DNA from 4 places in the Arthrobacter sp. 10T425 genome. Region 1 is predicted to be linked to each of the others. Evidence: riboswitches for the same ligand, from Rfam matches in the RefSeq annotation. Region 1 holds a riboswitch; each other region holds the start of a gene.
The links. A riboswitch is a leader RNA that binds a small molecule or an ion and turns the genes downstream of it on or off. The one in region 1 is predicted to bind S-adenosylmethionine.
Positions count from the first base shown of each region.

Region 2: another riboswitch for S-adenosylmethionine. It lies ahead of AC1DDH_RS16865 (methionine ABC transporter ATP-binding protein); the one in region 1 lies ahead of AC1DDH_RS14545 (bifunctional o-acetylhomoserine/o-acetylserine sulfhydrylase).
Region 3: another riboswitch for S-adenosylmethionine. It lies ahead of AC1DDH_RS12495 (DUF1737 domain-containing protein); the one in region 1 lies ahead of AC1DDH_RS14545 (bifunctional o-acetylhomoserine/o-acetylserine sulfhydrylase).
Region 4: another riboswitch for S-adenosylmethionine. It lies ahead of AC1DDH_RS07965 (aminotransferase class V-fold PLP-dependent enzyme); the one in region 1 lies ahead of AC1DDH_RS14545 (bifunctional o-acetylhomoserine/o-acetylserine sulfhydrylase).

Region 1 is NZ_JBFTGZ010000012.1:40,095-45,868, reverse strand. Features, by position in the region: gene AC1DDH_RS14555 (MFS transporter) at 1-294, opposite strand, end outside; gene metX (homoserine O-acetyltransferase MetX) at 461-1,600, opposite strand; SAM riboswitch class IV at 1,612-1,727, opposite strand; gene AC1DDH_RS14545 (bifunctional o-acetylhomoserine/o-acetylserine sulfhydrylase) at 1,911-3,227, opposite strand; SAM riboswitch class IV at 3,289-3,404, opposite strand; gene AC1DDH_RS14540 (VOC family protein) at 3,574-4,212, shown strand; gene AC1DDH_RS14535 (CPBP family intramembrane glutamic endopeptidase) at 4,387-5,154, opposite strand; gene AC1DDH_RS14530 (histidine phosphatase family protein) at 5,255-5,774, shown strand, end outside.
Region 2 is NZ_JBFTGZ010000016.1:28,731-34,504, forward strand. Features, by position in the region: gene acs (acetate--CoA ligase) at 1-1,834, opposite strand, end outside; gene AC1DDH_RS16860 (CoA-binding protein) at 2,142-2,567, shown strand; SAM riboswitch class I at 2,665-2,755, shown strand; gene AC1DDH_RS16865 (methionine ABC transporter ATP-binding protein) at 2,895-3,704, shown strand; gene AC1DDH_RS16870 (methionine ABC transporter permease) at 3,697-4,362, shown strand; gene AC1DDH_RS16875 (LLM class flavin-dependent oxidoreductase) at 4,409-5,774, shown strand, end outside.
Region 3 is NZ_JBFTGZ010000009.1:140,110-145,883, forward strand. Features, by position in the region: gene AC1DDH_RS12485 (aminodeoxychorismate lyase) at 1-370, shown strand, start outside; gene AC1DDH_RS12490 (ATP-grasp domain-containing protein) at 443-1,396, opposite strand; SAM riboswitch class IV at 1,715-1,828, shown strand; gene AC1DDH_RS12495 (DUF1737 domain-containing protein) at 1,856-2,164, shown strand; gene AC1DDH_RS12500 (rhodanese-like domain-containing protein) at 2,161-2,580, shown strand; gene AC1DDH_RS12505 (O-succinylhomoserine sulfhydrylase) at 2,581-3,789, shown strand; gene AC1DDH_RS12510 (hypothetical protein) at 3,857-4,948, opposite strand; gene AC1DDH_RS12515 (glycosyltransferase family 2 protein) at 4,945-5,774, opposite strand, start outside.
Region 4 is NZ_JBFTGZ010000005.1:136,352-142,125, reverse strand. Features, by position in the region: gene aroA (3-phosphoshikimate 1-carboxyvinyltransferase) at 1-1,136, shown strand, start outside; gene rsgA (ribosome small subunit-dependent GTPase A) at 1,120-2,235, shown strand; gene hisN (histidinol-phosphatase) at 2,312-3,142, shown strand; SAM riboswitch class IV at 3,220-3,333, shown strand; gene AC1DDH_RS07965 (aminotransferase class V-fold PLP-dependent enzyme) at 3,368-4,807, shown strand; gene AC1DDH_RS07960 (class I SAM-dependent methyltransferase) at 4,889-5,683, shown strand.

The sequences.
Region 1 (5,774 bases):
CAGCTGCTTGCGGCCGAACTTGTCGCCGAAGTGGCCGAAGACGATGCCGCCGATCGGGCGGGCGACGAATCCGACGGCGTAGGTCAGGAACGCGGCGATAATGCCGTCGAGTTCCGTGCCCGAATTGGGGAAGAACGTCTTGCCGAAGACCAGCGTGGCGGCGGAGGCGTAGAGGAAGAATTCATACCACTCCACCACCGTGCCGGCCATGGAGGCCGTTACTACCTTCTTCAGTCCGGACGTTTTGACGTCCGGCTCGTCTGCGCGCGTTGTCGCGGCGTTTTCCGTGCTCATGTGAACTCCTTCGGTGTCGCCTTCGACACCCTGCGGACCATTGGACTGAGGACGCCCGTGATGTAGGGCACATGGCGTCATTCCCCATGAGTATGGACGCTCCCGCCCTGAGCCTCAACGGCCATTAGTGCAGAGCGCATCTGCAAAAATGCACAAGCGGGCCGGCCTAGTGGCCGAAGAAGGTCCCCCGAAGCTGCCCGCTCAGCTGGCCGATTTCGGTCAGGAAGCCGTCGTGGCCGATCGGCGCTTCAATGATGTGCAGTTCCGGGCCGCCCGGCAGGGCCTCTGCCAGTTGACGGGACTGGGCCGGGAAATACAGGCGGTCCGAGTCCACGGCCGCCACCAGGAACTCGGCGGTGGCCGGAGCCAGTGCCTCCCCGAGGCTTCCGCGCCCCCGGCACACATCGTGGCTCATGAGGGCTTCGGTGATCGCGATGTAGCTGTTCGCGTCGAAACGCCGGGCCAGTTTGCTGCCCTGGTGGTCCAGGTAGCTTTCCACCTGGTAGCGCCCGCGTCCGGCCAGCGATCCGGCTTCCAGGGGCGTCTCGGACTCCTGGGCGTTGCGGCCAAACCGGCCGTCCAGTTCGGCCGCTGAGCGGTAGGTGATGTGCGCGATGCGCCGGGCGAGGGCGAGCCCTGCTTCGGGTTCCGGGCCGCCGTAGTAGTCCCCGCCCTTGAAGTGGGGGTCCTGGCGGATGGCCAGCGTCTGGGCCTGCGCGAAGGCAATCTGTTCGGCGGTGCTGCTGGCGCCGACGGAAATCACGGCGCAGCGCCGGACCCGGCCGGGAAACGTGACGGCCCATTCAAGGGCGCGCGCGCCGCCGAGCGAGCCGCCCAGCACCGCGTACCAGCTGCCGATGCCCAGGGCATCGGCCAGCCGCGCCTCGGCGGCGGCGGTGTCCCGCAGGGTGACCAGCGGGAACCGCGATCCCCAAGGGCGCCCGTCGGGGGCCGGGGTGGAAGGCCCGGTGGATCCGTAGCAGCCGCCCAGGATGTTGATCGAAACGACGAAATACTTGTCCGTGTCCACGGGAGCCCCGGGTCCGGCGAGCTGTTCCCACCAGCCGGGCTCCCCGCTCTCGCCGCGGGTCACGTGTGTGTCGCCGGTCAGGGCGTGTTCAATGAGCACGGCGTTGGAGGCGTCCGCGTTCAGGGTCCCCCACGTCTCGTAGGCGAGCACCACATCCGGCAACGGAGTCCCGGATTCGAGCTGCAGATCACCGATCCTGACGAACTGGACGGTCCCGTCAGGGGTCCGGGATGGTTTGGTTTCGGGAACACCCGTGCGGGTGACGGCAATCGTCATGTGAGGACCTATCTTCGCGCTTGCCCGCCGTCAGCTGACCGGCAGGCCAGGTCTTCACCCGGGGCACCCCGCCGCAAAAGGAGGGTTGCCGGCCAGCAAGCCGGGGCTGTCGCTGGCACTCATGACCTGGTACGAGTCTACGAAACGGGGTGCGGAAATGACGAAGATTATGACTTCCATGTGACAGCCGGACCCGTCAGCACCGCAGACTCCCCACCTTTGACAGCCGTGACCGGCGGGTCGCCCCGAAGTGCCGGCGATTCCCGGTGTCATGCCCGTAAAGGTGGGGAAATTCGGCGTGGGCTTCGGCCTAGGCGGACTTGGCCGCGCGGAATCCGGCGTCGAGGTCCGCCAGGATGTCGTCAATGTGCTCCAGTCCCACCGAAAGCCTCACCAGCCCGGGGTTCACCCCGGCGATCACCTGCTGTTCGGGCGAGAGCTGGCTGTGGGTGGTCGACGCCGGATGGATCACCAGCGACCGGACATCGCCGATGTTCGCGACGTGCGAGTGCAGTTCGAGGGCATCGACGAACCGCTTGCCGGCCTCCGCTCCCCCTGCAATGTTGAACGCCACGACGGCGCCGGTCCCCTTGGGCCCGTACTTGCGGCCGCGCTCGTACCAGGGGCTGGACGGCAGCCCGGCGTAGGCGACCGATTCGACGTCGTTCCGCCCCTCCAGCCAGTGCGCCACCTTCGTGGCGTTGGCCACGTGGCGCTCGACGCGCAGGCTCAGCGTTTCGATGCCCTGGGCGATGAGGAACGCGTTGAACGGGGACACCGCGGAGCCGAGGTCGCGCAGGAGCTGGACCCGGGCCTTGAGGATGTAGGAGAGATTCGCGCCCAGCGCGCCGCCCGCTCCGAGGTCGCGGGCATAGACCAGGCCGTTGTAGGTGGGGTCGGGGGTGTTGAAGCCGGGGAACCGCTCCGGGTCCTTCCCGAAGTCGAAGTTGCCGGAGTCCACGATCACGCCGGCGATCGCGGCGCCGTGCCCGCCGAGGTACTTGGTGGCGGAATGGACCACGATGTCCGCGCCCCACTCGATCGGCCGGATCAGGTAGGGGGTGGAGAGCGTGTTGTCGACAACCAGCGGCACGCCGGCCTCGTGCGCCACCCGGGAGACGCCCTCGATGTCCAGGACGTCCTGGCGGGGGTTGGAGACCACTTCGCCGAAGAACAGCTTGGTGTTGGGCTGGACGGCGTCCCGCCACTGGTCCAGGTTGTCCGGGTCCGCCACGAAGGTCACGGAGATGCCGAACTTCTTCAGCGTGTGCGCGAGCAGGTTGTAGGTTCCGCCATAGAGGCTGGGGCTGGCCACCACATGGTCCCCGGCCTCGGCGATATTGAGGATGGCGAACGTCTCGGCGGCCTGGCCGGAGCTGAGCAGCAGCGCCGCGAGACCGCCTTCCAGGCTGGCGACGCGCTGTTCGACGGCATCCTGGGTCGGGTTGCCGATCCGGGTGTAGATGGGCGCGAGCTCGGCGAGCGCAAAGCGGTTCGCGGCGCTTTCGGCGCTGGGGAACACGAACGACGTCGTCTGGTAGATAGGCAGGGAACGCGCGCCGGTGGCGCTGTCCGGCTCCTGGCCGGCGTGGATCTGGCGGGTTTCAAAGGACCAGGCGTTGGACATTGGTGCTCCTCGAGTCACTGGGCACAGCACCGGCCGGGGCTTTCGGCCCGAACCGGAAAAGGCGCCGCGCTTGCCCTCCGGCGGGCGCCGGACGGCCAGGTCATCACCCGGGGCACCCCACCGCGATACGAGGGTTGCCGGCCAGCAAGCCGGGGCTGTGCGCTGGCACTCATAACCTGACTCCAGTGTAGGAATGGCGGCGGAGCCCTGGATAGCTTTGTGACGAAGATGAAGACGGCCGCCGTGACGGAGCATCCGGGGCGCCGCGTTCCGCGCCCCAGGACGTCCCACGACGGTTAGGGGAGCCTAAGCTGAGAGGTCCATCACAAAGTGCCAAGATGATGGCATGCGCATGGATCACGTCTCTTACGCCTGTGAACACGATGGCTTGGCAGCCACCACTGAACGTATTGCGTCTGCCCTCGGCGTTGAAGCCGTGAAGGGTGGAGTGCACCCCCGTTTCGGGACACGCAACATGATTATCCCGCTCGCGGGACACAAGTACCTGGAAGTCGTGGAGGTCCTGAACCACCCGGCTTCCGACAAGGCCCCGTTCGGCCAGGCCGTCCGGGCACGCTCCGAGGCCGGCGGCGGCTGGATGGGCTGGTGCGTCGAGGTTGACGACCTGGCCCCGTTCGAGGAGCGGCTCGGCCGCGCCGCCGTCAACGGCAACCGGAAGTTTCCCGATGGCCGCGAACTGGTCTGGAAGCAGATCGGCATCCTGGGGCTCATCGCCGACCCCCAGGTGCCGTACATGCTCAAGTGGGAGGGCGACCCGGAGTTGCACCCGTCCAACGCCTACGCGAGCGATGTCAAGATGTCCGCACTGACCATTGCCGGTTCGGCCGAGCGCGTCACGGAGTGGCTGGGCGAACCGGTTGAAAAGCCGCTGGAAGACGTCGCCGTGAACTGGATCGCGCCGCACGGTACTCCCGGCATCCTCTCAGTCACCTTCGAGACCGCCTCCGGAGCGGTCACGATCTAACGCTCCACCCGCCCCACGCTTCGGCCGCCATCTCTTAGGTGCCAACGATGTCACCTAGGAGACGGCGGCCGAGATCATTTAAGGCCTGCTCCTAAAAGCAACGCGGGGCCACTTCGCGCCCGTCCGGGGGCTCCGGATGGGCCCGAAGGGACCCCGCCTTGCTTTGCGGGGAACTCAGCCCAGGCCCACGGCCTTGCCGAACAGGCTGAACCCCACGAACGCCACGGTGTCCAGGATGGCGTGGGCGATCACCAACGGCATCACCCGTTTGGTCCGGATGTAGAACAGCGCGAAGACGACGCCCATCACCGCGTTGCCGATGAACGGCCCGAACCCCTGGTACAGGTGATAGCTGCCGCGGAGCAGGGCGCTGGCGGCGATGGCCGCCGGCACGCTCCAGCCCAGTTTCCCGAGCCGGTCCAGCAGGTACGCCACCACAATCACTTCCTCGACCACCGCGTGCCGGATCGCGGACAGGACCAGCACCGGCACGGTCCACCAGTACGCGTCCAGGGCACTGGGGATGATCGCCGTCGTGATCCCCAGCGCCCGGCCGGCGGCGTAGAGCCCCAGGGACGGAATGCCGATGAGCGCGGCGAGTCCGAGACCCTGCAGGAGGTCCTTGCCGGGCCGGGCGAAGTCGAAGCCGATCCTTCGGAACGCCGAGGTTCCGCGCTCACCGGCCGGCCAGTGCTCGGTGAGGAAGTAGATCACGAGGGCCACCGGGACCAGGGCGAAGATGATGTCCAGCAACTGGTAGGTGAGGTCGAAGTATTCGCGTGCGCTCTGTGAGCGGTTCAGGGTGGATGTCCCCTGGGCCAGCGGCGCCGTGGTCATCTTGTCCAGCAACTGCACCAGGGAGTAGATCGCGGACTGCCCCAGCGACAACCCCAGGACAATCAACACTTCGAACCGCAGCCGACGGCGGGAGGGAACCAACATGGTTCTATCTTGCCTGCACTTGCCGATAGTTTGCTGGTGCCCGCGGGGTGCCGGCCGCGCCGGCACCCCCGGCTTTTTGGGAGCCCTATGCTAGGGGAGTATGAGTGCGCCCCGGAAAATCATCATGATCCGGCACGGCCAGTCTGCCGCCAATGCCGACACCTCGATCTACAACCGTGTTCCGGACTACCGGATCCCGTTGACCGCGCTGGGCCTGGAGCAGGCCACCGCGGCCGGGGAGGAGGTCCGGCGCCAGCTGGACGGCCGCCCCGTGTGCGTCTACGTCTCCCCTTACCTGCGCGCCTACCAGACCCTCGAGGCGCTGAATCTCGGCCCGCTCGTGGAGCGGGTGATCGAGGAACCGCGCCTGCGCGAACAGGACTGGGCCAACTTTCAGATCGCCGGCGACATCGAGGACCAGAAGGAGCTCCGCAACGCCTACGGGCACTTCTTCTACCGCTTCCGCGAGGGCGAGTCCGGTTCCGATGTGTATGACAGGATTTCTTCCTTCATGGAAACCCTGCACCGGCACTGGTCCCGGCCCGGCTATGCCCCGAACGCGCTGTTTGTGACGCACGGATTGACCATGCGGCTGTTCTGCATGCGCTGGTTCCACTGGT
Region 2 (5,774 bases), on a different contig from region 1:
TGGAGAGCAGGTGTCCGGAGACGTTGAGGGTGTCGTCCACCCGCCCGAGGATCCAGATGTCGCCGTCGTCGTCATACTTGGCGCCGTCACCGGCGAGGAACCAGCCCTGCTCGGCGTATTGGCGCCAGTACGAATCGAAGTAGCGGCGCGGGTTGCCCCAGACCGTCCGGGCGATCGCCGGGCCGGGGGAGTCCACCACGATGAAACCCTGGACGCCGGGCGGCACCGTGTTGCCGGCGTCGTCCACGATGCGCGTGCTGACGCCGGGCAGCGGGCGGGCCGCGCAGCCGGGCTTGAACGCGGCGTCCGTCGGTGCCGGGGAGAGGATGGTGGCGCCGGTTTCGGACTGCCACCACGTGTCCACCACGGGGGCGGTGCCGGCGCCGATGTTGGTCCGGAACCAGCGCCAGGCCTCGGGGTTGATGGCCTCGCCTACCGTGCCGAGAAGACGGATAGAGGAGAGGTCGTACGTGTCCGGGACGCCGTCCGGGAACCAGCCCATGAGGGAGCGGACCAGGGTGGGCGCGGTGTAATACTGCGTGACCGCGTAGCGTTCGATGATCTCAAAGTGCCGGCCCGGGTGCGGGGTGTTGGGCGTGCCCTCGAAGATGACCTGCGTGGCGCCGTTGGAGAGCGGGCCGTAGAGCTCATAGGTGTGCGCGGTGACCCAGGCGAGGTCGGCCGTGCACCAGTGCACGTCCTTCTCCCGCAGCGCGGGGTCGGGGTTGCTGAACAGGTGCTCGAAGCTCCATGACGCCTGTGTGAGGTAGCCGCCGGAGGTGTGGACCAGGCCCTTGGGCTTGCCGGTGGTGCCGGAGGTGTACATGATGAACAGCGGCGTCTCGGCGTCGAACGCCTCGGCTTCGTGAGTCTCGGAGGCGGTGCCGACGGCGTCGTGCCACCACACATCGCGGCCGGCGGTCATCGGGACGGTGTCCAGCTCGTCCGCGGGAGTGGTCCGGTTGACCACCAGGACGTGTTCGATGGCGTTGTCGCCGGAGACGGCGGCGTCCGCGTTGTCCTTGACCGGCACGGCGGTGCCGCGGCGGAACTGGCCGTCGGTGGTGACCAGGAGCTTGGCGCCGGTGTCCTCCACCCGGAACTTCAGGGCCTCGGCGGAGAATCCGCCGAAGACCAGGGAATGGATGGCACCGATCCGGGCCACTGCGAGGGTGATGATCACGGTTTCGGGGATGACGGGGAGGTAGATGACCACCCGGTCGCCCTTGGTGATGCCGAGATCCAGGAGGGCATTGGCGGCTTTGGAGACCTCGCGCTGGAGTCCGGCGTAGGTGACGGCACGGCGGTCGCCGGGCTCGCCCTCAAAGTGCAGGGCCACCTTGTCTCCGCGCCCCGCCGCTACGTGGCGGTCGACGCAGTTGTAGGCGACATTGAGCCTGCCCCCTTCGAACCAGGTGATCTGCGGTCCGGTGCCGGCCTCGACGTCGGCCGGGACCCGGCGGTGCGCGGTGTGCCAGGGCTTGGTTTGCTCCGTCGCGCCGCCGGGCAGGTCCGCCCAGTCGAGGCGGAGAGCCTGGGTTTCCCAGAACGCAACCGTCTCTGCCTGGACAGTTCCCGCGGTCGCGGCGCCGCTGTGCCGGGGAAGGTGGTTTCCGGAGGTGGTGCTGCGGTGACGCGCCGGCCCATCGGCGGGGACGCCGTGCACTGCGCCGTCCGTGGACTCGTTCAGGGACCATCCCGAAGAGCCGCGAGAGGAGCCGGCCGCGTCACGCAGCCCTGCTTCGTTCGCCGTCGCGTCCGAAGTGGTTTGTGGGAATGCCTCGGACGCAGTCCGGGCAAAGGTGGGCAGGGCGGAAGAATTCTCAGGGGTCATTGCTGCACTCCATCGGTCCTGGCAGTAGCACCCTTGGTTGCTCCGGCTCCCTCGAATTTCACCGAAGGAGGGCGGAGCGGTTGCGTGGGAATGGTCGTCTCACGTCACCGAGGGGTTGCTGCGGCGTCATCGATCCAGGTCTCTCGGCCGCTCGGGATGGTCACTACCTACTAGAACTTCAGATGCACGATTCCGCAAAATCGGCGTCCGGGAGCGCCGTAATATTCGTTCACCCGGCGTGGGTCCTGCCCAAATCATTCATTTATTCGACAATTGCCCGGAAAGGTCGCAGGAGTAAGGTTGATGCATGGCCCATGTTAACGATCCGGCAGTCATTGACCGCCTCATGCGAACCAAAGGCACGTGGGCGGTGGTCGGCCTCACCACCAACGAATGGCGCTCGGCGAATGAGGTCTCCCTCTATGTCCGGGACCGGATGGGCATGACCATCATTCCGGTCAACCTTCCGGGCGACGATGTCCACGGCGAGAAGGGGTACCGTTCCCTGTCTGACATCCCGGCGGAGAAGCACCCGATCGACGTCGTGGACTGCTTCGTCAACTCCCACAGGGTGGGCGCAGTCATAGACGAGGCCATCGCAGTAGGCGCCAAGGCCGTCTGGCTGCAGCTGGGCGTCTTCGACGACGCCGCGACGGACCGGGCCAAGGCCGCCGGGCTGGACGTCGTCGTGAACGCGTGCCCCGCCCGCGAAGGCTGGCGCGTGGGCATCTAACGGCCCGGGAATGACGATCAACAGATCGGGAAGAGTCGGTTACAAAATGTGACCGGCTTTTTCTGTATCCGGCCTCCTGCCGTGTGAGATGGACTCGTAACCATCCCGAGCGGCTGAGAGATCTGGCTCCGTGACGCCGCAGCAACCCCCTCCTTTGAGGACGGTGCTACCGCCAGGACCGATGGAGAACCACTGTGTTCTGAGGCTCCCCGGCTTCGCTCAGCGCTGCCCGGAAGCCAGGACCCAGGGCTTTCCTCGGGCGAGCCCGGAGGAAATCATGAACACGCAGACAGCGGCAGCGCCGCGGCCCCGAGCAGGTGGGGGCCTGTGATCGAGATCCAGAACGTCAGCACGTCATTCGCTTCGGCCGCGGGACCTTTCACGGCCGTCGATGACGTCAGCCTGCACATCAGGCGGGGCACCATCCAGGGCATCATCGGGTTCTCCGGCGCCGGCAAATCCACGCTGCTGCGCAACATCAACCTCCTCGAGCGCCCGACGTCGGGCCGCGTCCTGGTGGACGGCGTGGACCTGGTGACCCTGTCCGACGCCGAGCTCCGGACCAAGCGGCATGACATCGGCATGATTTTCCAGCACTTCAATCTCCTCAACAACCTCACGGCCCAGGAAAATGTGGAGCTGTCCCTGAAGTTCGCCGGCGTCGGGAAGGCGGAACGCCGGCGGCGGGCCGCCGAAACCCTGGAAATCGTGGACCTCGCCGACAAAGCGGGAACGTATCCGGCCAAACTCTCCGGGGGCCAGAAACAGCGGGTGGCGATCGCCCGCGCCCTCGCCACCGGGCCCAAAGTGCTGCTCTGCGACGAGCCGACGTCGGCCGTGGATCCCCGGACGACGTCATCGGTCCTGCAATACCTGGCCGACGTCAACGCCGAATTCGGCATCACAATCGTGGTGGTCACCCACGAGATGAATGTCATCAAGGCCATCGCGGACAGCGTCGCGGTCATGGAAGAAGGCCGGGTGGTGGAGCAGTTCGACCTCGCCGAACTCCAGCGCCCCGGTTTCCGCCCGGCGACGTCGATCGGCCGCTACCTGGTCTCCGATGAGATCCAGCTGGACCGCTCCGGGAGGGGCACCCACACCACAGCCGCGTCGGAGGGCCTGATCAATGTTTGACCGCATCCTGGAAGTCCTGCCCGAAATCGGCGTCGCCATGGGACAGACCCTCACCATGCTGCTGGTGGCCATCCCGCTGGCGGTGCTGCTCGGGACACCGCTGGGTGTCCAGCTCTACACCATCGGTCCCAACGGGCTCAAGCACAGGCCAAAGCTGCACCGGGTCCTGGACGGGCTGGTCAACCTGCTCCGCTCGTTCCCGTTCCTGATCCTGCTGATCGCGATCATTCCCGTGACCAGGTTCATTGTCGGCACGACCATCGGCACGGCCGCCGTCATTGTCCCGCTGACCCTCAACGCCATTCCGTATTTCGCCCGCTTCGTGGAACAGAACCTGAGCCAGCTCGGCGGCGGAGTGGTCGAAGCGGCACGGTCCATGGGCGCCAGCCGGTCCCAGATCGTCCGGGACGTCCTGATTGTGGAGGCGAAGCCCGGACTCGTCAGCTCCATCACCATCATGACCGTCAGCTTCATCTCCTACTCGGCGATGGCCGGACTGGTGGGCGGCGGCGGAATCGGCGACTTCGCCATCCGGTACGGCTATTACCGCTACGAAACGCCGCTCATGATCACCGCCATTGTCCTGATGATCCTGCTGGTCACCATCGTTCAGCTGGGCGGATCCTATGTTGCCCGGCGCCTGGACAAGCGCCTCTGAGCGCCGGCAGCACCCTCGTCCCACCTCCCACAGCGGAAAGCACCCCATGACTTCAACGCCCAGTACCCGTTTCGACGGACCCCGCCCGCGCCTGCTGATCAGCGCCTTCGTGATGAACACGTCCAGCCACATCATGGGCGGCCAGTGGCGGCGCCCGGAAGCCCAGCAGCACCGGTTCAACGAACTCCAGCTCTGGATCGACCTGGCCCGCCAGCTCGAAGGCGCCAAGTTTGACGCGATCTTCTTCGCCGACGTCGTCGGTCTCTACGGCGACTACGACGGCGGGTGGGCATCGCTGCTGAAAAAGGGCCTGCAGGTGCCGTCCAACGACCCCCTCATCCTGCTGTCCGCGCTCGCCACGGGAACGCGGGAGATCGGGCTGGCCGCGACGTCGTCGGTGATTCAAAGCCATCCGTTCCAGTTCGCCCGGCAAATGTCCACGCTGGACCACATCAGCGGCGGCCGCGTGGCCTGGAACATCGTCACCAGCGTGCTGGAAAACGCGCACCGGAACTTCAACGCCACCGAGCTGACCAAGCATGACGAACGCTACGACTGGGCGGACGAATACGTCGAGGCCGCCTACAAATTGTGGGAAGGATCCTGGGAAGACGACGCGCTGCTCCGGGACAAGGCGACCGGGGTCCACGCGGACCCGGAGAAAGTCAGCAAGATCTACCACCGCGGGCCCCGGTACTCGATCGACGGACCCCACCTCGCGGCCCCTTCACCGCAACGCACCCCGGTGCTTTTCCAGGCCGGGAGCTCCGGCCGCGGCCAGCAGTTCTGCGCCGCCAACGCCGAGGCCACCTTCACACTCGCGCCGAGCACCGAGGTGGCCGCGAAGTACACCGCGGCCGTCCGGGAACAGGCCGTTGCCGCCGGCCGCCATCCGGATGACGTGAAGTTCCTCCAGGGCATGCACTTCGTGGTGGGCGGCACCGAAGCCGAGGCGAACCGCAAAGCCGACGAGCTCGAGGACAGCCTGGACATTGAAGCCCTGCTGGCCCACGTGGGCGGCGGGTTCGGCGTCGACCTCGGCGGCCTGCCGCTGGACACCCCGCTCGGGGACCTTGAAACGGAAGGCAGCCAGGGACATCTCACGGCTATCCGCGCCTCCGTCCGCGGCGGCAACCCCACCCTCCGCGACATTGCGCTCTACCGCAGCCGGGCCAACCGGGTGGTGGGAACGCCGGACCAGATTGCCGACCGTCTCGAGCAGTGGCAGGACGCCGGAATCGACGGCATCAACATCATCAACCAGACCATCCCCGGCTCCTACACCGACTTCATCGACGGTGTGCTGCCGGAACTGCGCAGCCGCGGCCTCGCCCAGACCGGCTACGCGCCGGGAACCCTGCGCGAGAAGCTCTTCGGCGCCGGGCCACGGCTCAACGGACGGCACCCCGCCG
Region 3 (5,774 bases), on a different contig from region 1:
CACGTCCGCGGATGGCCGGGTGCTGGAAGGTCCGACGTCGACCGTTTTGCTGGCCCATCTGGAAACCTCGGACGACGGCGCCGGCGGCGTCAGCACCATCCGGCGGCTCATCACGCCCCAGCTGGACAGCGGCATCCTGCCCGGCACATCACAGGGCGCCCTGTTCACCGCCGCCAAGGCCGCCGGCTGGGAGCTGGGTTACGGCCCGCTGGAGCCGAAGGACCTGCTGGACGCCGACGCGGTCTGGCTGATCTCCAGCATCCGGCTCCTGGCCCCGGTCAACCACATCGACGGGCAGGAAATCGGCACCCCGGAACTCCGGCGCCAACTCACGGCCGAACTCAACGCCCTCTTCGCGACCATCGAATAGCAACGCGGGGTCAGTTACGGCCCATCCCATGTCCCCGGATGGGCCGTAAGTGACCCCGCGTTGGTGTTGCGCTCACCCCAGGGCGTCCGCGGGCACTGCCGGGCACAGGCGGAACGAGGCCGGGTTGAACGCCGGGAGCATGAACGTTGCGAGCACGGCGCCGAGCATTTCCGGGGCCCAGGTGCTGTTCTCCCCCAGGGTCGCGCAGACACCCAGCACCACGGGCGTTCCGTCGGTGCGGCGGCGGATCTGGACCTGGACCGGCCCGGTCAGCCCGAGCGCGCGGACGGCGGCCAGGCCCAGCTTGCGCACATCCCCGGCCTGGTTCGCCGGCACCCTGCGGCTGACCTCGTCGCTGCCGGCGCGTCCATACGGAGTCCTGGTCTTCTCGAGGACCACCGCCACCGGCGCCATCGCGTTGCGTGCCGGGGTGCCGAACACCAGGCACACATAGTCGGCGCCCGGGATAAATTCCTGGACCAGTTGCCCCGCCGGCATGTTCTTCCAGCTAACGGAGTCGGTTCCGGCCAGCAGGTGGATACCATGGGAGCCTTTGAAGACCCGCGGCTTGACCACCACGGGGCCGCTGAGGCCGGCGAGGGAAGCCGGCGCGGCGGCGAGGTCGCCCGGAACCGCGAACCGGGGCACCGGGATGCCGGCCGCTTGCAGCGCCCAGGTGGCGAACAGGTGGTCGTTGGCGAGGGCAACCGCGGCGGGGTCGGCCACGATGATCCGCACGTCCTGGGCGAATCCCGCGCGGGCCGCGGCCAGGACCGGGAGTTCCACGGTGAGGGTCGGAATGATGACGTTGATGGCTTCGCGGTCCACCACCCGGCGCAGGTCCAGGACCATGTCCGGGTTCGTCGCCGGCAGGAGCCTGACCGCGGCGGCGGGAGCCTCCCCGGCCTGGCGGGTGTCGGCACGGGCGTCGGAGCCGAGGTACGGGAGGCCCCGGGCTTCGAGCTGGGCCGCGACGGCCCGTCCGGCGGCGCTTGTAATCCCGGTAACGAGTATGCGCGGGCCCACGATTGCTCCATTCCGCCGTCACCGGCCGGACCGCGGCTGCGGCTCCGACCGTTCCAGCCTCCGATTCCCAGACAGCTTGTTGATGGACAGACGAGTCGATTCCGGGACTGCTTGATTCACACATTGCTCGAATCACCTGCAGCTCCGGCCGACTCGTCGGACCTAATCCCCCCAGTAAACGGCGAAACGTCCCGGCAGACACGAGTGGGCTGTACCCGAAACTGGAGCCCGCCACTACTCGCCCGGGCCGCGGTCCGGTTACGGAACATGACGACGGCGGCGGTGCGGGCCGGCGTCGCAGGTGTTACGTTTTTGGGGAGTAATGAGAACCGGTGCCAAGCCCTGACTGGCCGGTCGGCAACCCTCCCTTTCGCGGCGGGGTGCCTCAGGTGAATACTCGGCAATCGAGAATTCGAGCTGCAAGCGTGAAAGAGGAGATCCGTCGTGACCGACACGTCAATACCCACAACAGCCGCGCCCGGCACAGCACCCGGTACCGCACCCGGGGGCGAGGAGAGGCTGGCCTACCGCCTGTTCACCGGGGCGGATGACCGCGCCTTTTGCGAGCGGGTGTCAGCCGCCCTGGCCGAGGGCTACGTGCTGCATGGAAGCCCCGCCGCCAGCTTCAACGGAAGCACCGTGATCGTGGCGCAGGCGCTGGTCCTGCCGGCCGCGATTGCCAGTGCGGACGCCGCCGTGGCCAATGCGGTTGATGAGCTCGACGCCGACGAATTTGGCGCCGACGGGGCCTTCGCGGGCCACGCATGAGCTACGCCGGAGACCTCAGCCCGCAGGAGGCGTGGGCCAAGCTGGAGGCCGGAGCCATCCTGGTGGATGTCCGGACCGAGGGCGAATGGGCCCACATCGGCATCCCGGACACCGCGGCCGCGGGCGAGAGCCGCAACGATCCGCTCTTCATCCAGTGGAACCTCGCTGGCGGCACGCCGAACCCGCACTTCGTGGAACAGCTAAGGCAGCAGGCGCCGGAGGACACCGCCGTCGAACTGGTGTTCCTTTGCCGTTCCGGGGCCCGGTCGATCGCGGCCGCGACGGCCGCGACGGCCGCCGGCTACACCTCGTACAACGTCCTTGAGGGCTTCGAAGGCGAGACCGACCGCTTTGGCGAACGCACCGTCAATGGCTGGAAGAACCGCGGCCTGCCCACCAACCTCGGAAAGATCTAAGTGACTTTCAATCCCGACGCCGCCGGCTGGGCGGCCGACACCCAGGCCGTCCGTGGCGGCCTTGACCGCACCGGCTTCCAGGAAACCACCGAGCCGATCTTCCTCAATTCAGGATTCGTCTACGAGTCCGCGGCCGCCGCCGAGCGCGCCTTCACCGGTGAGGACGAGCGCTTCGTCTACTCCCGCTACGGCAACCCCTCCGTCGCCACCTTCCAGGAGCGGCTCCGGCTGCTCGAGGGAACGGAGGCGTGTTTCGCGACGGCGTCCGGCATGTCCGCCGTCTTCACCGCCCTGGGCGCGCTGTTGGCGGCCGGCGACCGGGTGGTCGCGGCCCGCTCGCTGTTCGGCTCGTGCTTCGTGATCCTCAACGAAATCCTGCCGCGCTGGGGTGTCGAGACGGTCTTCGTGGACGGCCCGGACCTGGAGCAGTGGAAATCCGCGCTGTCCGAGCCGACCACGGCGGTGTTCTTCGAGTCGCCGTCGAACCCGATGCAGGAAATCGTGGACATCGCCGCCGTGAGCAAACTGGCGCACGCGGCCGGCGCCACGGTGGTGGTTGACAACGTCTTCGCCACCCCGCTGCTCCAGCGCTGCGGCGACCTCGGCGCGGACGTGGTGGTCTACTCCGGCACCAAGCACATCGACGGCCAGGGCCGCGTCCTGGGCGGGGCCATCCTGGGCACCAAGGAATTCATCGACGGGCCCGTCAAGCAGCTCATGCGGCACACCGGTCCGGCGCTTTCGGCGTTCAACGCCTGGGTGCTCACCAAGGGCCTGGAGACCATGGCCCTGCGCGTCAACCATTCCTCGGCCTCCGCGCTGCGGCTGGCCGAATGGCTCGAGGGACAGCCCGCGGTCGGCTGGGTAAAGTACCCGCTGCTGCCGTCCCACCCGCAGTACCCGCTCGCAGTGCAGCAGATGAAGGCCGGCGGGACCGTGCTCACCCTGGAGCTGCAGCCCTCCCCCGGGCGCACGGCGAAGCAGGCCGCGTTCGCACTCCTGGACGCGCTGCGGATCATCGACATCTCCAACAACCTGGGGGACGCCAAGACGCTCATCACGCACCCGGCCACCACCACGCACCGCGCGATGGGCCCGGAAGGCCGCGCGGCGATCGGGCTCAGCGACGGCGTGGTCCGGCTCTCGGTGGGCCTGGAGGATGTGGAGGACCTGATCCGCGACCTCGGCCAGGCGCTCAAGCAGGTCTAGGCGCTCAAACAGGTCTAAACACTCAAGCAGGTCCAGGCGCTCAAAGCAGGTCCAGGGCCATGGCCGCTCAGGCCCAGGCCGCCTTGAGCGCCCGCCAGGCGTCGTCGTCCAGCATGCTGGACGGTGTGACGGCGACGGCGGCCGCCCCGCCGGAGACAGACGCCTCCAGCCCGGCCGCCAGGTCCGCGGCGGAGATGCGCCCGTCCTTGGCCCACATCCCGACCGAGATGGCGAACTTCCCGGACCGCTTCGCCATGGCCGCGGCCAGCTCGGCGGAATAGGCGGGAGCGGCGTCGTTGAGCCCGAAGTAGTCCCACAAGACCAGCCGGTCCGCGGCCGCGGCGAGCAGCCCGTAGTCATGGCCGCTCTCCGGCCGGTCGCCGGCGGGATCGTCCCACGGCGCCCGGACGTCCATGTCGAGCGTGGCACCGTTCGCGTGGGCGGCCGCCGCCGCCTTGGCCACGATGGCCGCCACCGCCTTCGACCGCCAGGCCCCAAGGCTCGGGTGTTCGACGTCGATGTCCCCGTTCGCGAGCCGCGGCCAGTCCGTCCCGCCGCTGGCCAGCCGGTAGGAATCGCGGTCGTCGCCGCCGTAGGTGTTGTTATCGAACATCAGTTCCGTCAAGGCCACGGCGTCCGGCTGGTACCGCCTGGTCACCTCGGCCACCAAGTCGACCAGCCGCTCCCCGACGGGTCCCGTCGTGAGTGCGCTGACGCTGGCGAACTCCGTGGAGCGGGTGCCGTCGAAGTTGATGCCGGCCAGGCCCGGGTTGGTACGGATCCAGCCGGGGATCAGCAGGTCGATGGTCAGTGTGATCCTGCGTTTCCTGCCATCACCGCCGGTCCCCAGTGCCTTGACCGCTTCGGCCACGTGGTCACGGCCCGGGACGGCCTCCACCTCGGGGTGGGCGTCCCAAGGGAACGCCGTCCAGTCCAGCCGCCCCACGCTGATGGTGACGCTGTTGGCGTTGACCTCATCGAGCCGTCTGGCCAGTTCCGGCAGCGTCGAGGCGGCGTCGACCACAGTTTCGTAGCCGACGCCGACAGTGCGCTCCGCGGCGGGCGCCGTGGGTCCCTGCGGCCCGCCGCACCCAGTGGCAGAAAGGGCCAGCACCGACAGGAGCACGAGGGCAGGGAAGGCAGCCGGTCTGCGCCTCAAACGCTGACGTCCGGGCGCACCGCCGGGGCGGTGACGCTGACCACACCGGTCCGCGTCAGCTTGTTCCAGTGCGCCTCCTTGCCACGGAGTTCCTGCACCAGCGCGGCCACCATAGTCAGGCTCGTAAACACGGAATAGAGCGGGATGAGCGGGAGCGCCCAGGCGTGCCGCAGGTCCTTCCACGCCCTGTTCATGGCCAGGGCAAACACCGTGAGCAGCAACGTGATGAACAGGCCCACCCAGCCAAGGATTGCCCAGACGTCCGCGCCGAACGGACTGCGGCCCAGCGCCGTGAGGAAGACCAGATCCACGAGTACCAGGATCTGGAGCACCGGGAGCACCACCATGGTGATGGTGTTGAACAGCAGGTACGCGCCGAACTGTCCGTGCCGGAGGTTGCCGATCATGCGCTTGTGCACACCCATGGTCTGCAGCAGCCCGCGGGCCCAGCGGACGCGCTGGCGCCAGAGCGCCCGGACCGTTGACGGCGACTCGGCATAGACCAGCGCGCGCGGGGCGAAGACCACCCGGTAGCCTGCCTTGTGCACCCGCCAGGTGAGTTCCAGGTCCTCGCCTACCGTGTCTTCGCGGAACGGCCCGATCTCCTCCAGGATCCGGCGGGGGAACGCCCCAATGTTGCCGGAGACGATCGGGAGGCAGCCGATCATGGTCAGGGCGCGCCTGACCATCCCGGTGCCGACATGGCTGATGAAGGCCAGCATCCGGGTCTGGACCCGGTCCAGGTTTACCGGCCTGTCGTCGCCGCACACGGCCCCGGTGCGCTGGTCAGTGAAACCCTGGAGCATCCGCTTGACGGTGTTCTGGG
Region 4 (5,774 bases), on a different contig from region 1:
TGCCCGGCGACGGCGCCTTCGGCCCCGACCTGGAAATCGTCCCGATCAGCATGGACACCGCGGCGGCTGACACGGCGATCGACTGCGGCCTGGCCGGCACGGTCATGCGCTTTGTCCCGCCGGTGGCCGCGCTGCGCCGCGGTGAGTCCCGTTTCGACGGCGACCCGCACGCCCGCAAACGCCCCATGGGCACCATTATCGAGGCCCTCGCCGGCCTGGGTGTGGCAGTCACCGCACCCGACGGCGGTCCGGCGTCGTCGTTGCCGTTCACGGTGCACGGCTCGGGCGAGGTGCGCGGCGGCCACCTGGTCATTGATGCCAGCGCTTCGTCCCAGTTCGTCTCCGCCCTGCTGCTGGCCGGGGCGCGCTTCACCGAGGGACTCCACCTGGAGCACGTCGGCAAGCCCGTGCCGAGCCTGGACCACATCAACATGACCGTGGCCGTGCTGCGCGGCGTGGGCGTGGCGGTCGACGACTCGGTGCCGAACCACTGGGTTGTCTCCCCCGGCCCGATCCGCGCCTTCGACGTCCGGATCGAGCAGGACCTCTCGAACGCCGGCCCCTTCCTCGCGGCGGCCCTGGCCACCGGCGGCACCGTGCGGATCCCGAACTGGCCCGCGGAAACCACCCAGGTGGGTGATCTCTGGCGCGGAATCCTGACCGCTATGGGCGCCACGGTGACGGTTGACGGCGGCACCCTGACCGTCAGCGGGGGCCCGGAGATCAAGGGCGGCGACTTCGACGAAACCAGCGAACTCGCCCCCACCGTAGCCGCGCTGTGCGCCCTCGCCACCGGCCCCTCACGGCTGGGAGGCATCGCCCACCTCCGAGGCCATGAAACGGACCGGCTCGCCGCCCTCGTCGCCGAAATCAACCGCCTCGGCGGCGACGCCGAAGAAACCCCCGACGGCCTCATCATCCGCCCGGCCGCGCTGCACGGCGGCGTCGTGCACAGCTACGCGGACCACCGCATGGCAACCGCCGGCGCCATCCTCGGCCTTGCCGTACCCGGCGTGGAAGTCGAGGACATCGCAACCACGGCCAAGACCATGCCCGATTTCCCGCAACTCTGGGAAGCGATGCTGGCCCAGGGACCCGCCGCAGATGAGGACACCGCCGGTGGCACGCAGCACTGATTCCTGGGACGAGTCCGACGTCCGGATCCGGCCGAACAAGAAGGGCACACGGCCCCGCACCAAGGACCGGCCCAGCTACGACGACGCCGTCACCGGACGCATCATCACCGTTGACCGCGGCCGCTACACCGCCGTCGTCGGCGAGGGGACCGCGGACGAACGCAAGATCATCGCGGCCCGGGCCCGGGAACTGCGCCGCAACCCGGTGGTTGCCGGCGACTTCGTCTCCCTGGTCGGGGATGTCACCGGCGAGCCCGACACTCTGGCGCGGCTGGTCAGGATCCAGGACCGCAAGACGCTGCTGCGCCGCAGCGCCGACGACACGGACCCGATCGAACGTGCCGTCGTGGCCAACGCCGACCAGCTGGTGGTGGTGGTCGCCGCTGCCAACCCCGAGCCGCGGACCGGTTTCATCGACCGCGCGCTGGTGGCCGCGTACGACGCCGGCATTGAGCCGCTGCTGCTCGTCACCAAGGCCGACGTCAAGGATCCCGCCGAGCTGCTGTCCAACTACCAGCACCTCGACTTCCCCGTCATCATCTCCAAGACCGCCGACTCCGCCGCTTCCGGCATCGACGCCCGCTCCGACGACGGGCTCTCCGCCCGGCTCGACAAGGACGCGGTATCCCAGCTGCGCGACTACCTCGACGGCAAGGTCACCGTGATGCTGGGCCACTCCGGCGTCGGCAAGTCCACCATGGTCAACGCCCTGACCGGGGCCGAGCGGGCCACAGGAGGCGTGAACGCGGTAACCGGCCGCGGCCGCCACACGTCCTCCTCGGCACTGGCGCTCAAAGTCAACGATGCCCCGGCCGGCAGCTGGATCATCGACACCCCCGGCATCCGGTCCTTCGGCCTGGCCCACGTGGACCCGGACCGGATCCTGCGTTCCTTCCCGGACCTGGAACCCGGCACCGATGATTGCGAACGCGGCTGCAAGCATGACTCCACCGCCGTCAACTGCGGCGTCGACAAGTGGGTTGCGGCCGGGCACGCGGGGCCCTCGGGACCGGCCAGGCTCGCGTCCCTGCGCCGGCTGCTGGGCACGGACCCGCGGATGGAAGCGCAGGAAACCAAGGAACTGGGCACCGTCTCCTAGCCGGACCGGCAGCGGGGCGGCGGCGCCGAGCCGCGGCCTCCCGCCCGGCGGCCCGGTTTGACGGTAGTTTGGAACCATGAGCCAACCCGCTTCGAGCTACAACGATGACCTGCGCCTTGCCCATGTACTGGCAGATTCGGTCGATTCCCAGACCATGAGCCGCTTCAAGGCGCTCGACCTTCGGATCGAGACGAAGCCCGACCTCACACCCGTCACCGATGCCGACAAATCCGCGGAAGAGGCCATCCGCGGCCAGCTCTCCCGGTCACGTCCGCGTGACGCGGTCCTGGGCGAAGAGTTCGGCAGCTCGGGCCACGGTTCCCGCCGGTGGATCATCGACCCGATCGACGGCACGAAGAACTTTGTCCGCGGCGTCCCGGTCTGGGCCACCCTGATCGCCCTCGTCGATGAGGGCGAGCCGGTGGTCGGCCTCGTCAGCGCGCCGGCACTGGGCAAGCGCTGGTGGGCCGCCAAGGGTGCAGGCGCCTACACGGGCCGCTCGCTCGCCGCCGCCACACGGTTGAAGGTATCCAACGTCTCCAATCTCGAGGACGCCTCGCTGTCCTACTCCAGCCTTGGCGGCTGGAAGGAACGCGGGAACCTGGACGAGTTCCTGGGCCTGACCGAGGAAGTGTGGCGGACCCGCGCCTACGGTGACTTCTGGTCGTACTGCCTCGTGGCCGAGGGCGCCGTGGACATCGCCTGCGAACCCGAGCTGAACCTCTACGACATGGCCGCCCTGGTGCCGATCGTGACCGAGGCCGGCGGCCGCTTCACCTCGCTCGAAGGCGAGGACGGCCCCTTCGGCGGCAACGCCCTGGCCACCAATTCGATCCTGCACTCGGAAGTGCTCAAGCGGCTCAACCCCGGACTCGACGACCTCTTTCAGGCCCACCCGAACAACTGATCCGCGCCCGTAATAATCCGCTTCACAATCGGCGGCCGCCTTTTCCCCGGCTGCGCCGATGTCCTACGCTCGATGCAGGTCACGAGTGCCAGCGCTAAACCCCGGTTTGCTGGCCGGCAACCCTCCAGTCGCGGTGGGGTGCCCCGGGTGACGACCTGGCCGGTCCGGAACGGACCCGGCAAGCGCGGATTCCCACGGTGTGGGGTCCTGTTCGAGTGAGGTCCCATGACAACTGCCATTTTCCCCGTTGCCCCTGAATTCCATGCACGGCTTGCCCTCGCGGCCCGCCCGCTGGCAGCCGTCACCGGGGCCGAAATCCAGGCCCCGCTGATCACCGGCGGCCACGCGCGCTACGCCAACCTCGACTACGGCGCCTCCGCCCCGGCCCTGTCCGTGGTCTCGGCCTACCTGAACGAAATCCTGCCGTACTACGCAAGCGTGCACCGCGGGGCCGGCTACGCATCGCAGATCAGCACCTCCGTCTACGAGAACGCCCGGGACATCGTGCGGGACTTCGTGGGCGGCCGGCCCGGCGATTCCGTGATCTTCACGCGCAACACCACCGATTCCCTGAACCTGCTGGCCGGCTGCCTGCCGCTGCGCGACGGGCGGCCCGCGGGCGAGGTCCTCTACCTCGACATCGAACACCACGCCAACCTCCTGCCCTGGCAGAATGTCCCGCACCGCAGCGTCGTGGCCGCCGCCACCCTCGCGGCCACCGTGGACCGCCTGCGCGACGAACTCGCCCGCGGCGGCGTCAGTCTGTTGGCCGTCACCGGCGCCTCCAACGTCACCGGGGAGATCCTCCCGATCCGGACCCTGGCCGCACTGGCGCACGAATACGGCGCCAGGATCGTTGTCGACGCCGCGCAGCTCGCCCCGCACCGGCGGATCAATATCGCCGCGGACGACGTCGATTACCTCGCCTTCTCGGGGCACAAGCTGTACGCCCCGTTCGGCGCCGGCGTGCTGGTGGGGCGGACGGACTGGCTCGACGCCGGCACCCCGCACCTGGCCGGCGGCGGCGCGGTCCGCGATGCCCGGCTCGACTCCGTCAGCTGGACCACGGGACCTGCCCGGCACGAGGGCGGCTCGCCGAACGTCCTCGGTGCGGCGGCCCTCGCCCGCGCCACCCAGGTCATTGCAGCCCTGGACCCGGAGCAGTGGCAGGCCCACGAGGACGCCATCCGGTCCTTCCTCGTCGAGGGCCTCCAGGGCATCGAAGGGGTAACCGTGCACCGGATCTTTGCCGATTCAGCTTCCGATTCTTCCTCCGCTTCTTCCACTGGAGGCGATCAGCCGGACACCGGCACGATCGGCGTCGTGAACTTTTCCGTGGAAGGCTACGACGCCGGACTGGTGGCCGCCTACCTGTCGGCCGAACACGGCATTGGCCTGCGCGACGGCCGCTTCTGTGCCCACCCGCTGCTCAAGCGGCTCGGCCTGCCCGCCGGCTCCCTGCGGGCCAGCTTCGGCCTCGGCTCACGGCTGGAGGACGCCGAACGCCTGCTGGCCGGCCTGCAGCAGCTGCGGCAGAACGGACTCGGCTGGGATTACGTGGTGGATGCCGGCCGCTGGGTGCCGGCCAACGATACCCGCAGCTACCCCCACTGGGCGCCGAACACCCCGGGCACCGCCGGCGCTGCGCCCTGCACCCTCGACTAGCGCAGGATCAGGGCCCGGCGCGGGTGCGGTAAATTCGAAAGGTATCTGAAACCAGCAGGACCTTCCCGAAGGAGATCGCACGTGGCAAGCGCCTGCCCCAGGCTGCACAGCGGAGCTAGGCTCCACAGCGGACCGAAGCTGCACAGCGAGCGGCGCCAGGAACTCGGACAAAGCTTCCAGGACGGCGGCGAGCACTATGAACGCGTCCGCCCCGGCTATCCGCAGGAGTCGGCCGACTGGCTGGTCCCGGCGGGAGCCAGGGACGCCGCGGACATTGGCGCGGGCACCGGGAAGTTCACTTCCCTTTTGGCAGAACGCGGACTGGCCGCGGTGGCCGTGGACCCCTCTGCCGACATGCTTGAGCAGTTGCGCCGGACCCTGCCGGACGTCACCGCCATCGAGGGCAGCGCCGAGGACACCGGTCTCGAGCCGGAGTCCTTTGACCTGGTCACGGTTGCCCAGGCGTGGCACTGGTGCGACCCGGGCCTGGCCAGCGCCGAGATTGCCCGGATCCTGCGGCCGCACGGCGTGCTGGGCCTGATCTGGAACCAGCTGGACACCAGCGTGCCCTGGGTGCACCGGCTCTCCCGGATCATGCACGCCGGGGACGTCCACAAGCCGCACTTCCGTCCGGCCGTGGGCCCCGAGTTCGCCGGGCTGGAGAGCCACCTGACGCGCTGGGAGGATTCCGTCACGACGGAGGACATCCAGGAGCTGGCCAAGTCCCGCAGCTACTATCTCGCGGCATCGGACTCCACCCGGGCCAAGGTCACAGCCAACCTCGCCTGGTATCTGCACGAACACCTGGGACACACCCCAGGCGAGGTGCTCCGGCTGCCCTACCTGACCCAGACGTGGCGGGCCTTCCGGGCCTGATGCACGCTCACCCCGGATTGCCCCGGATTGCACGCAGCGCCCGCCGGGCTTATTGTTTCGGTATGCCTAATAAATTCTTATAGGCACACGA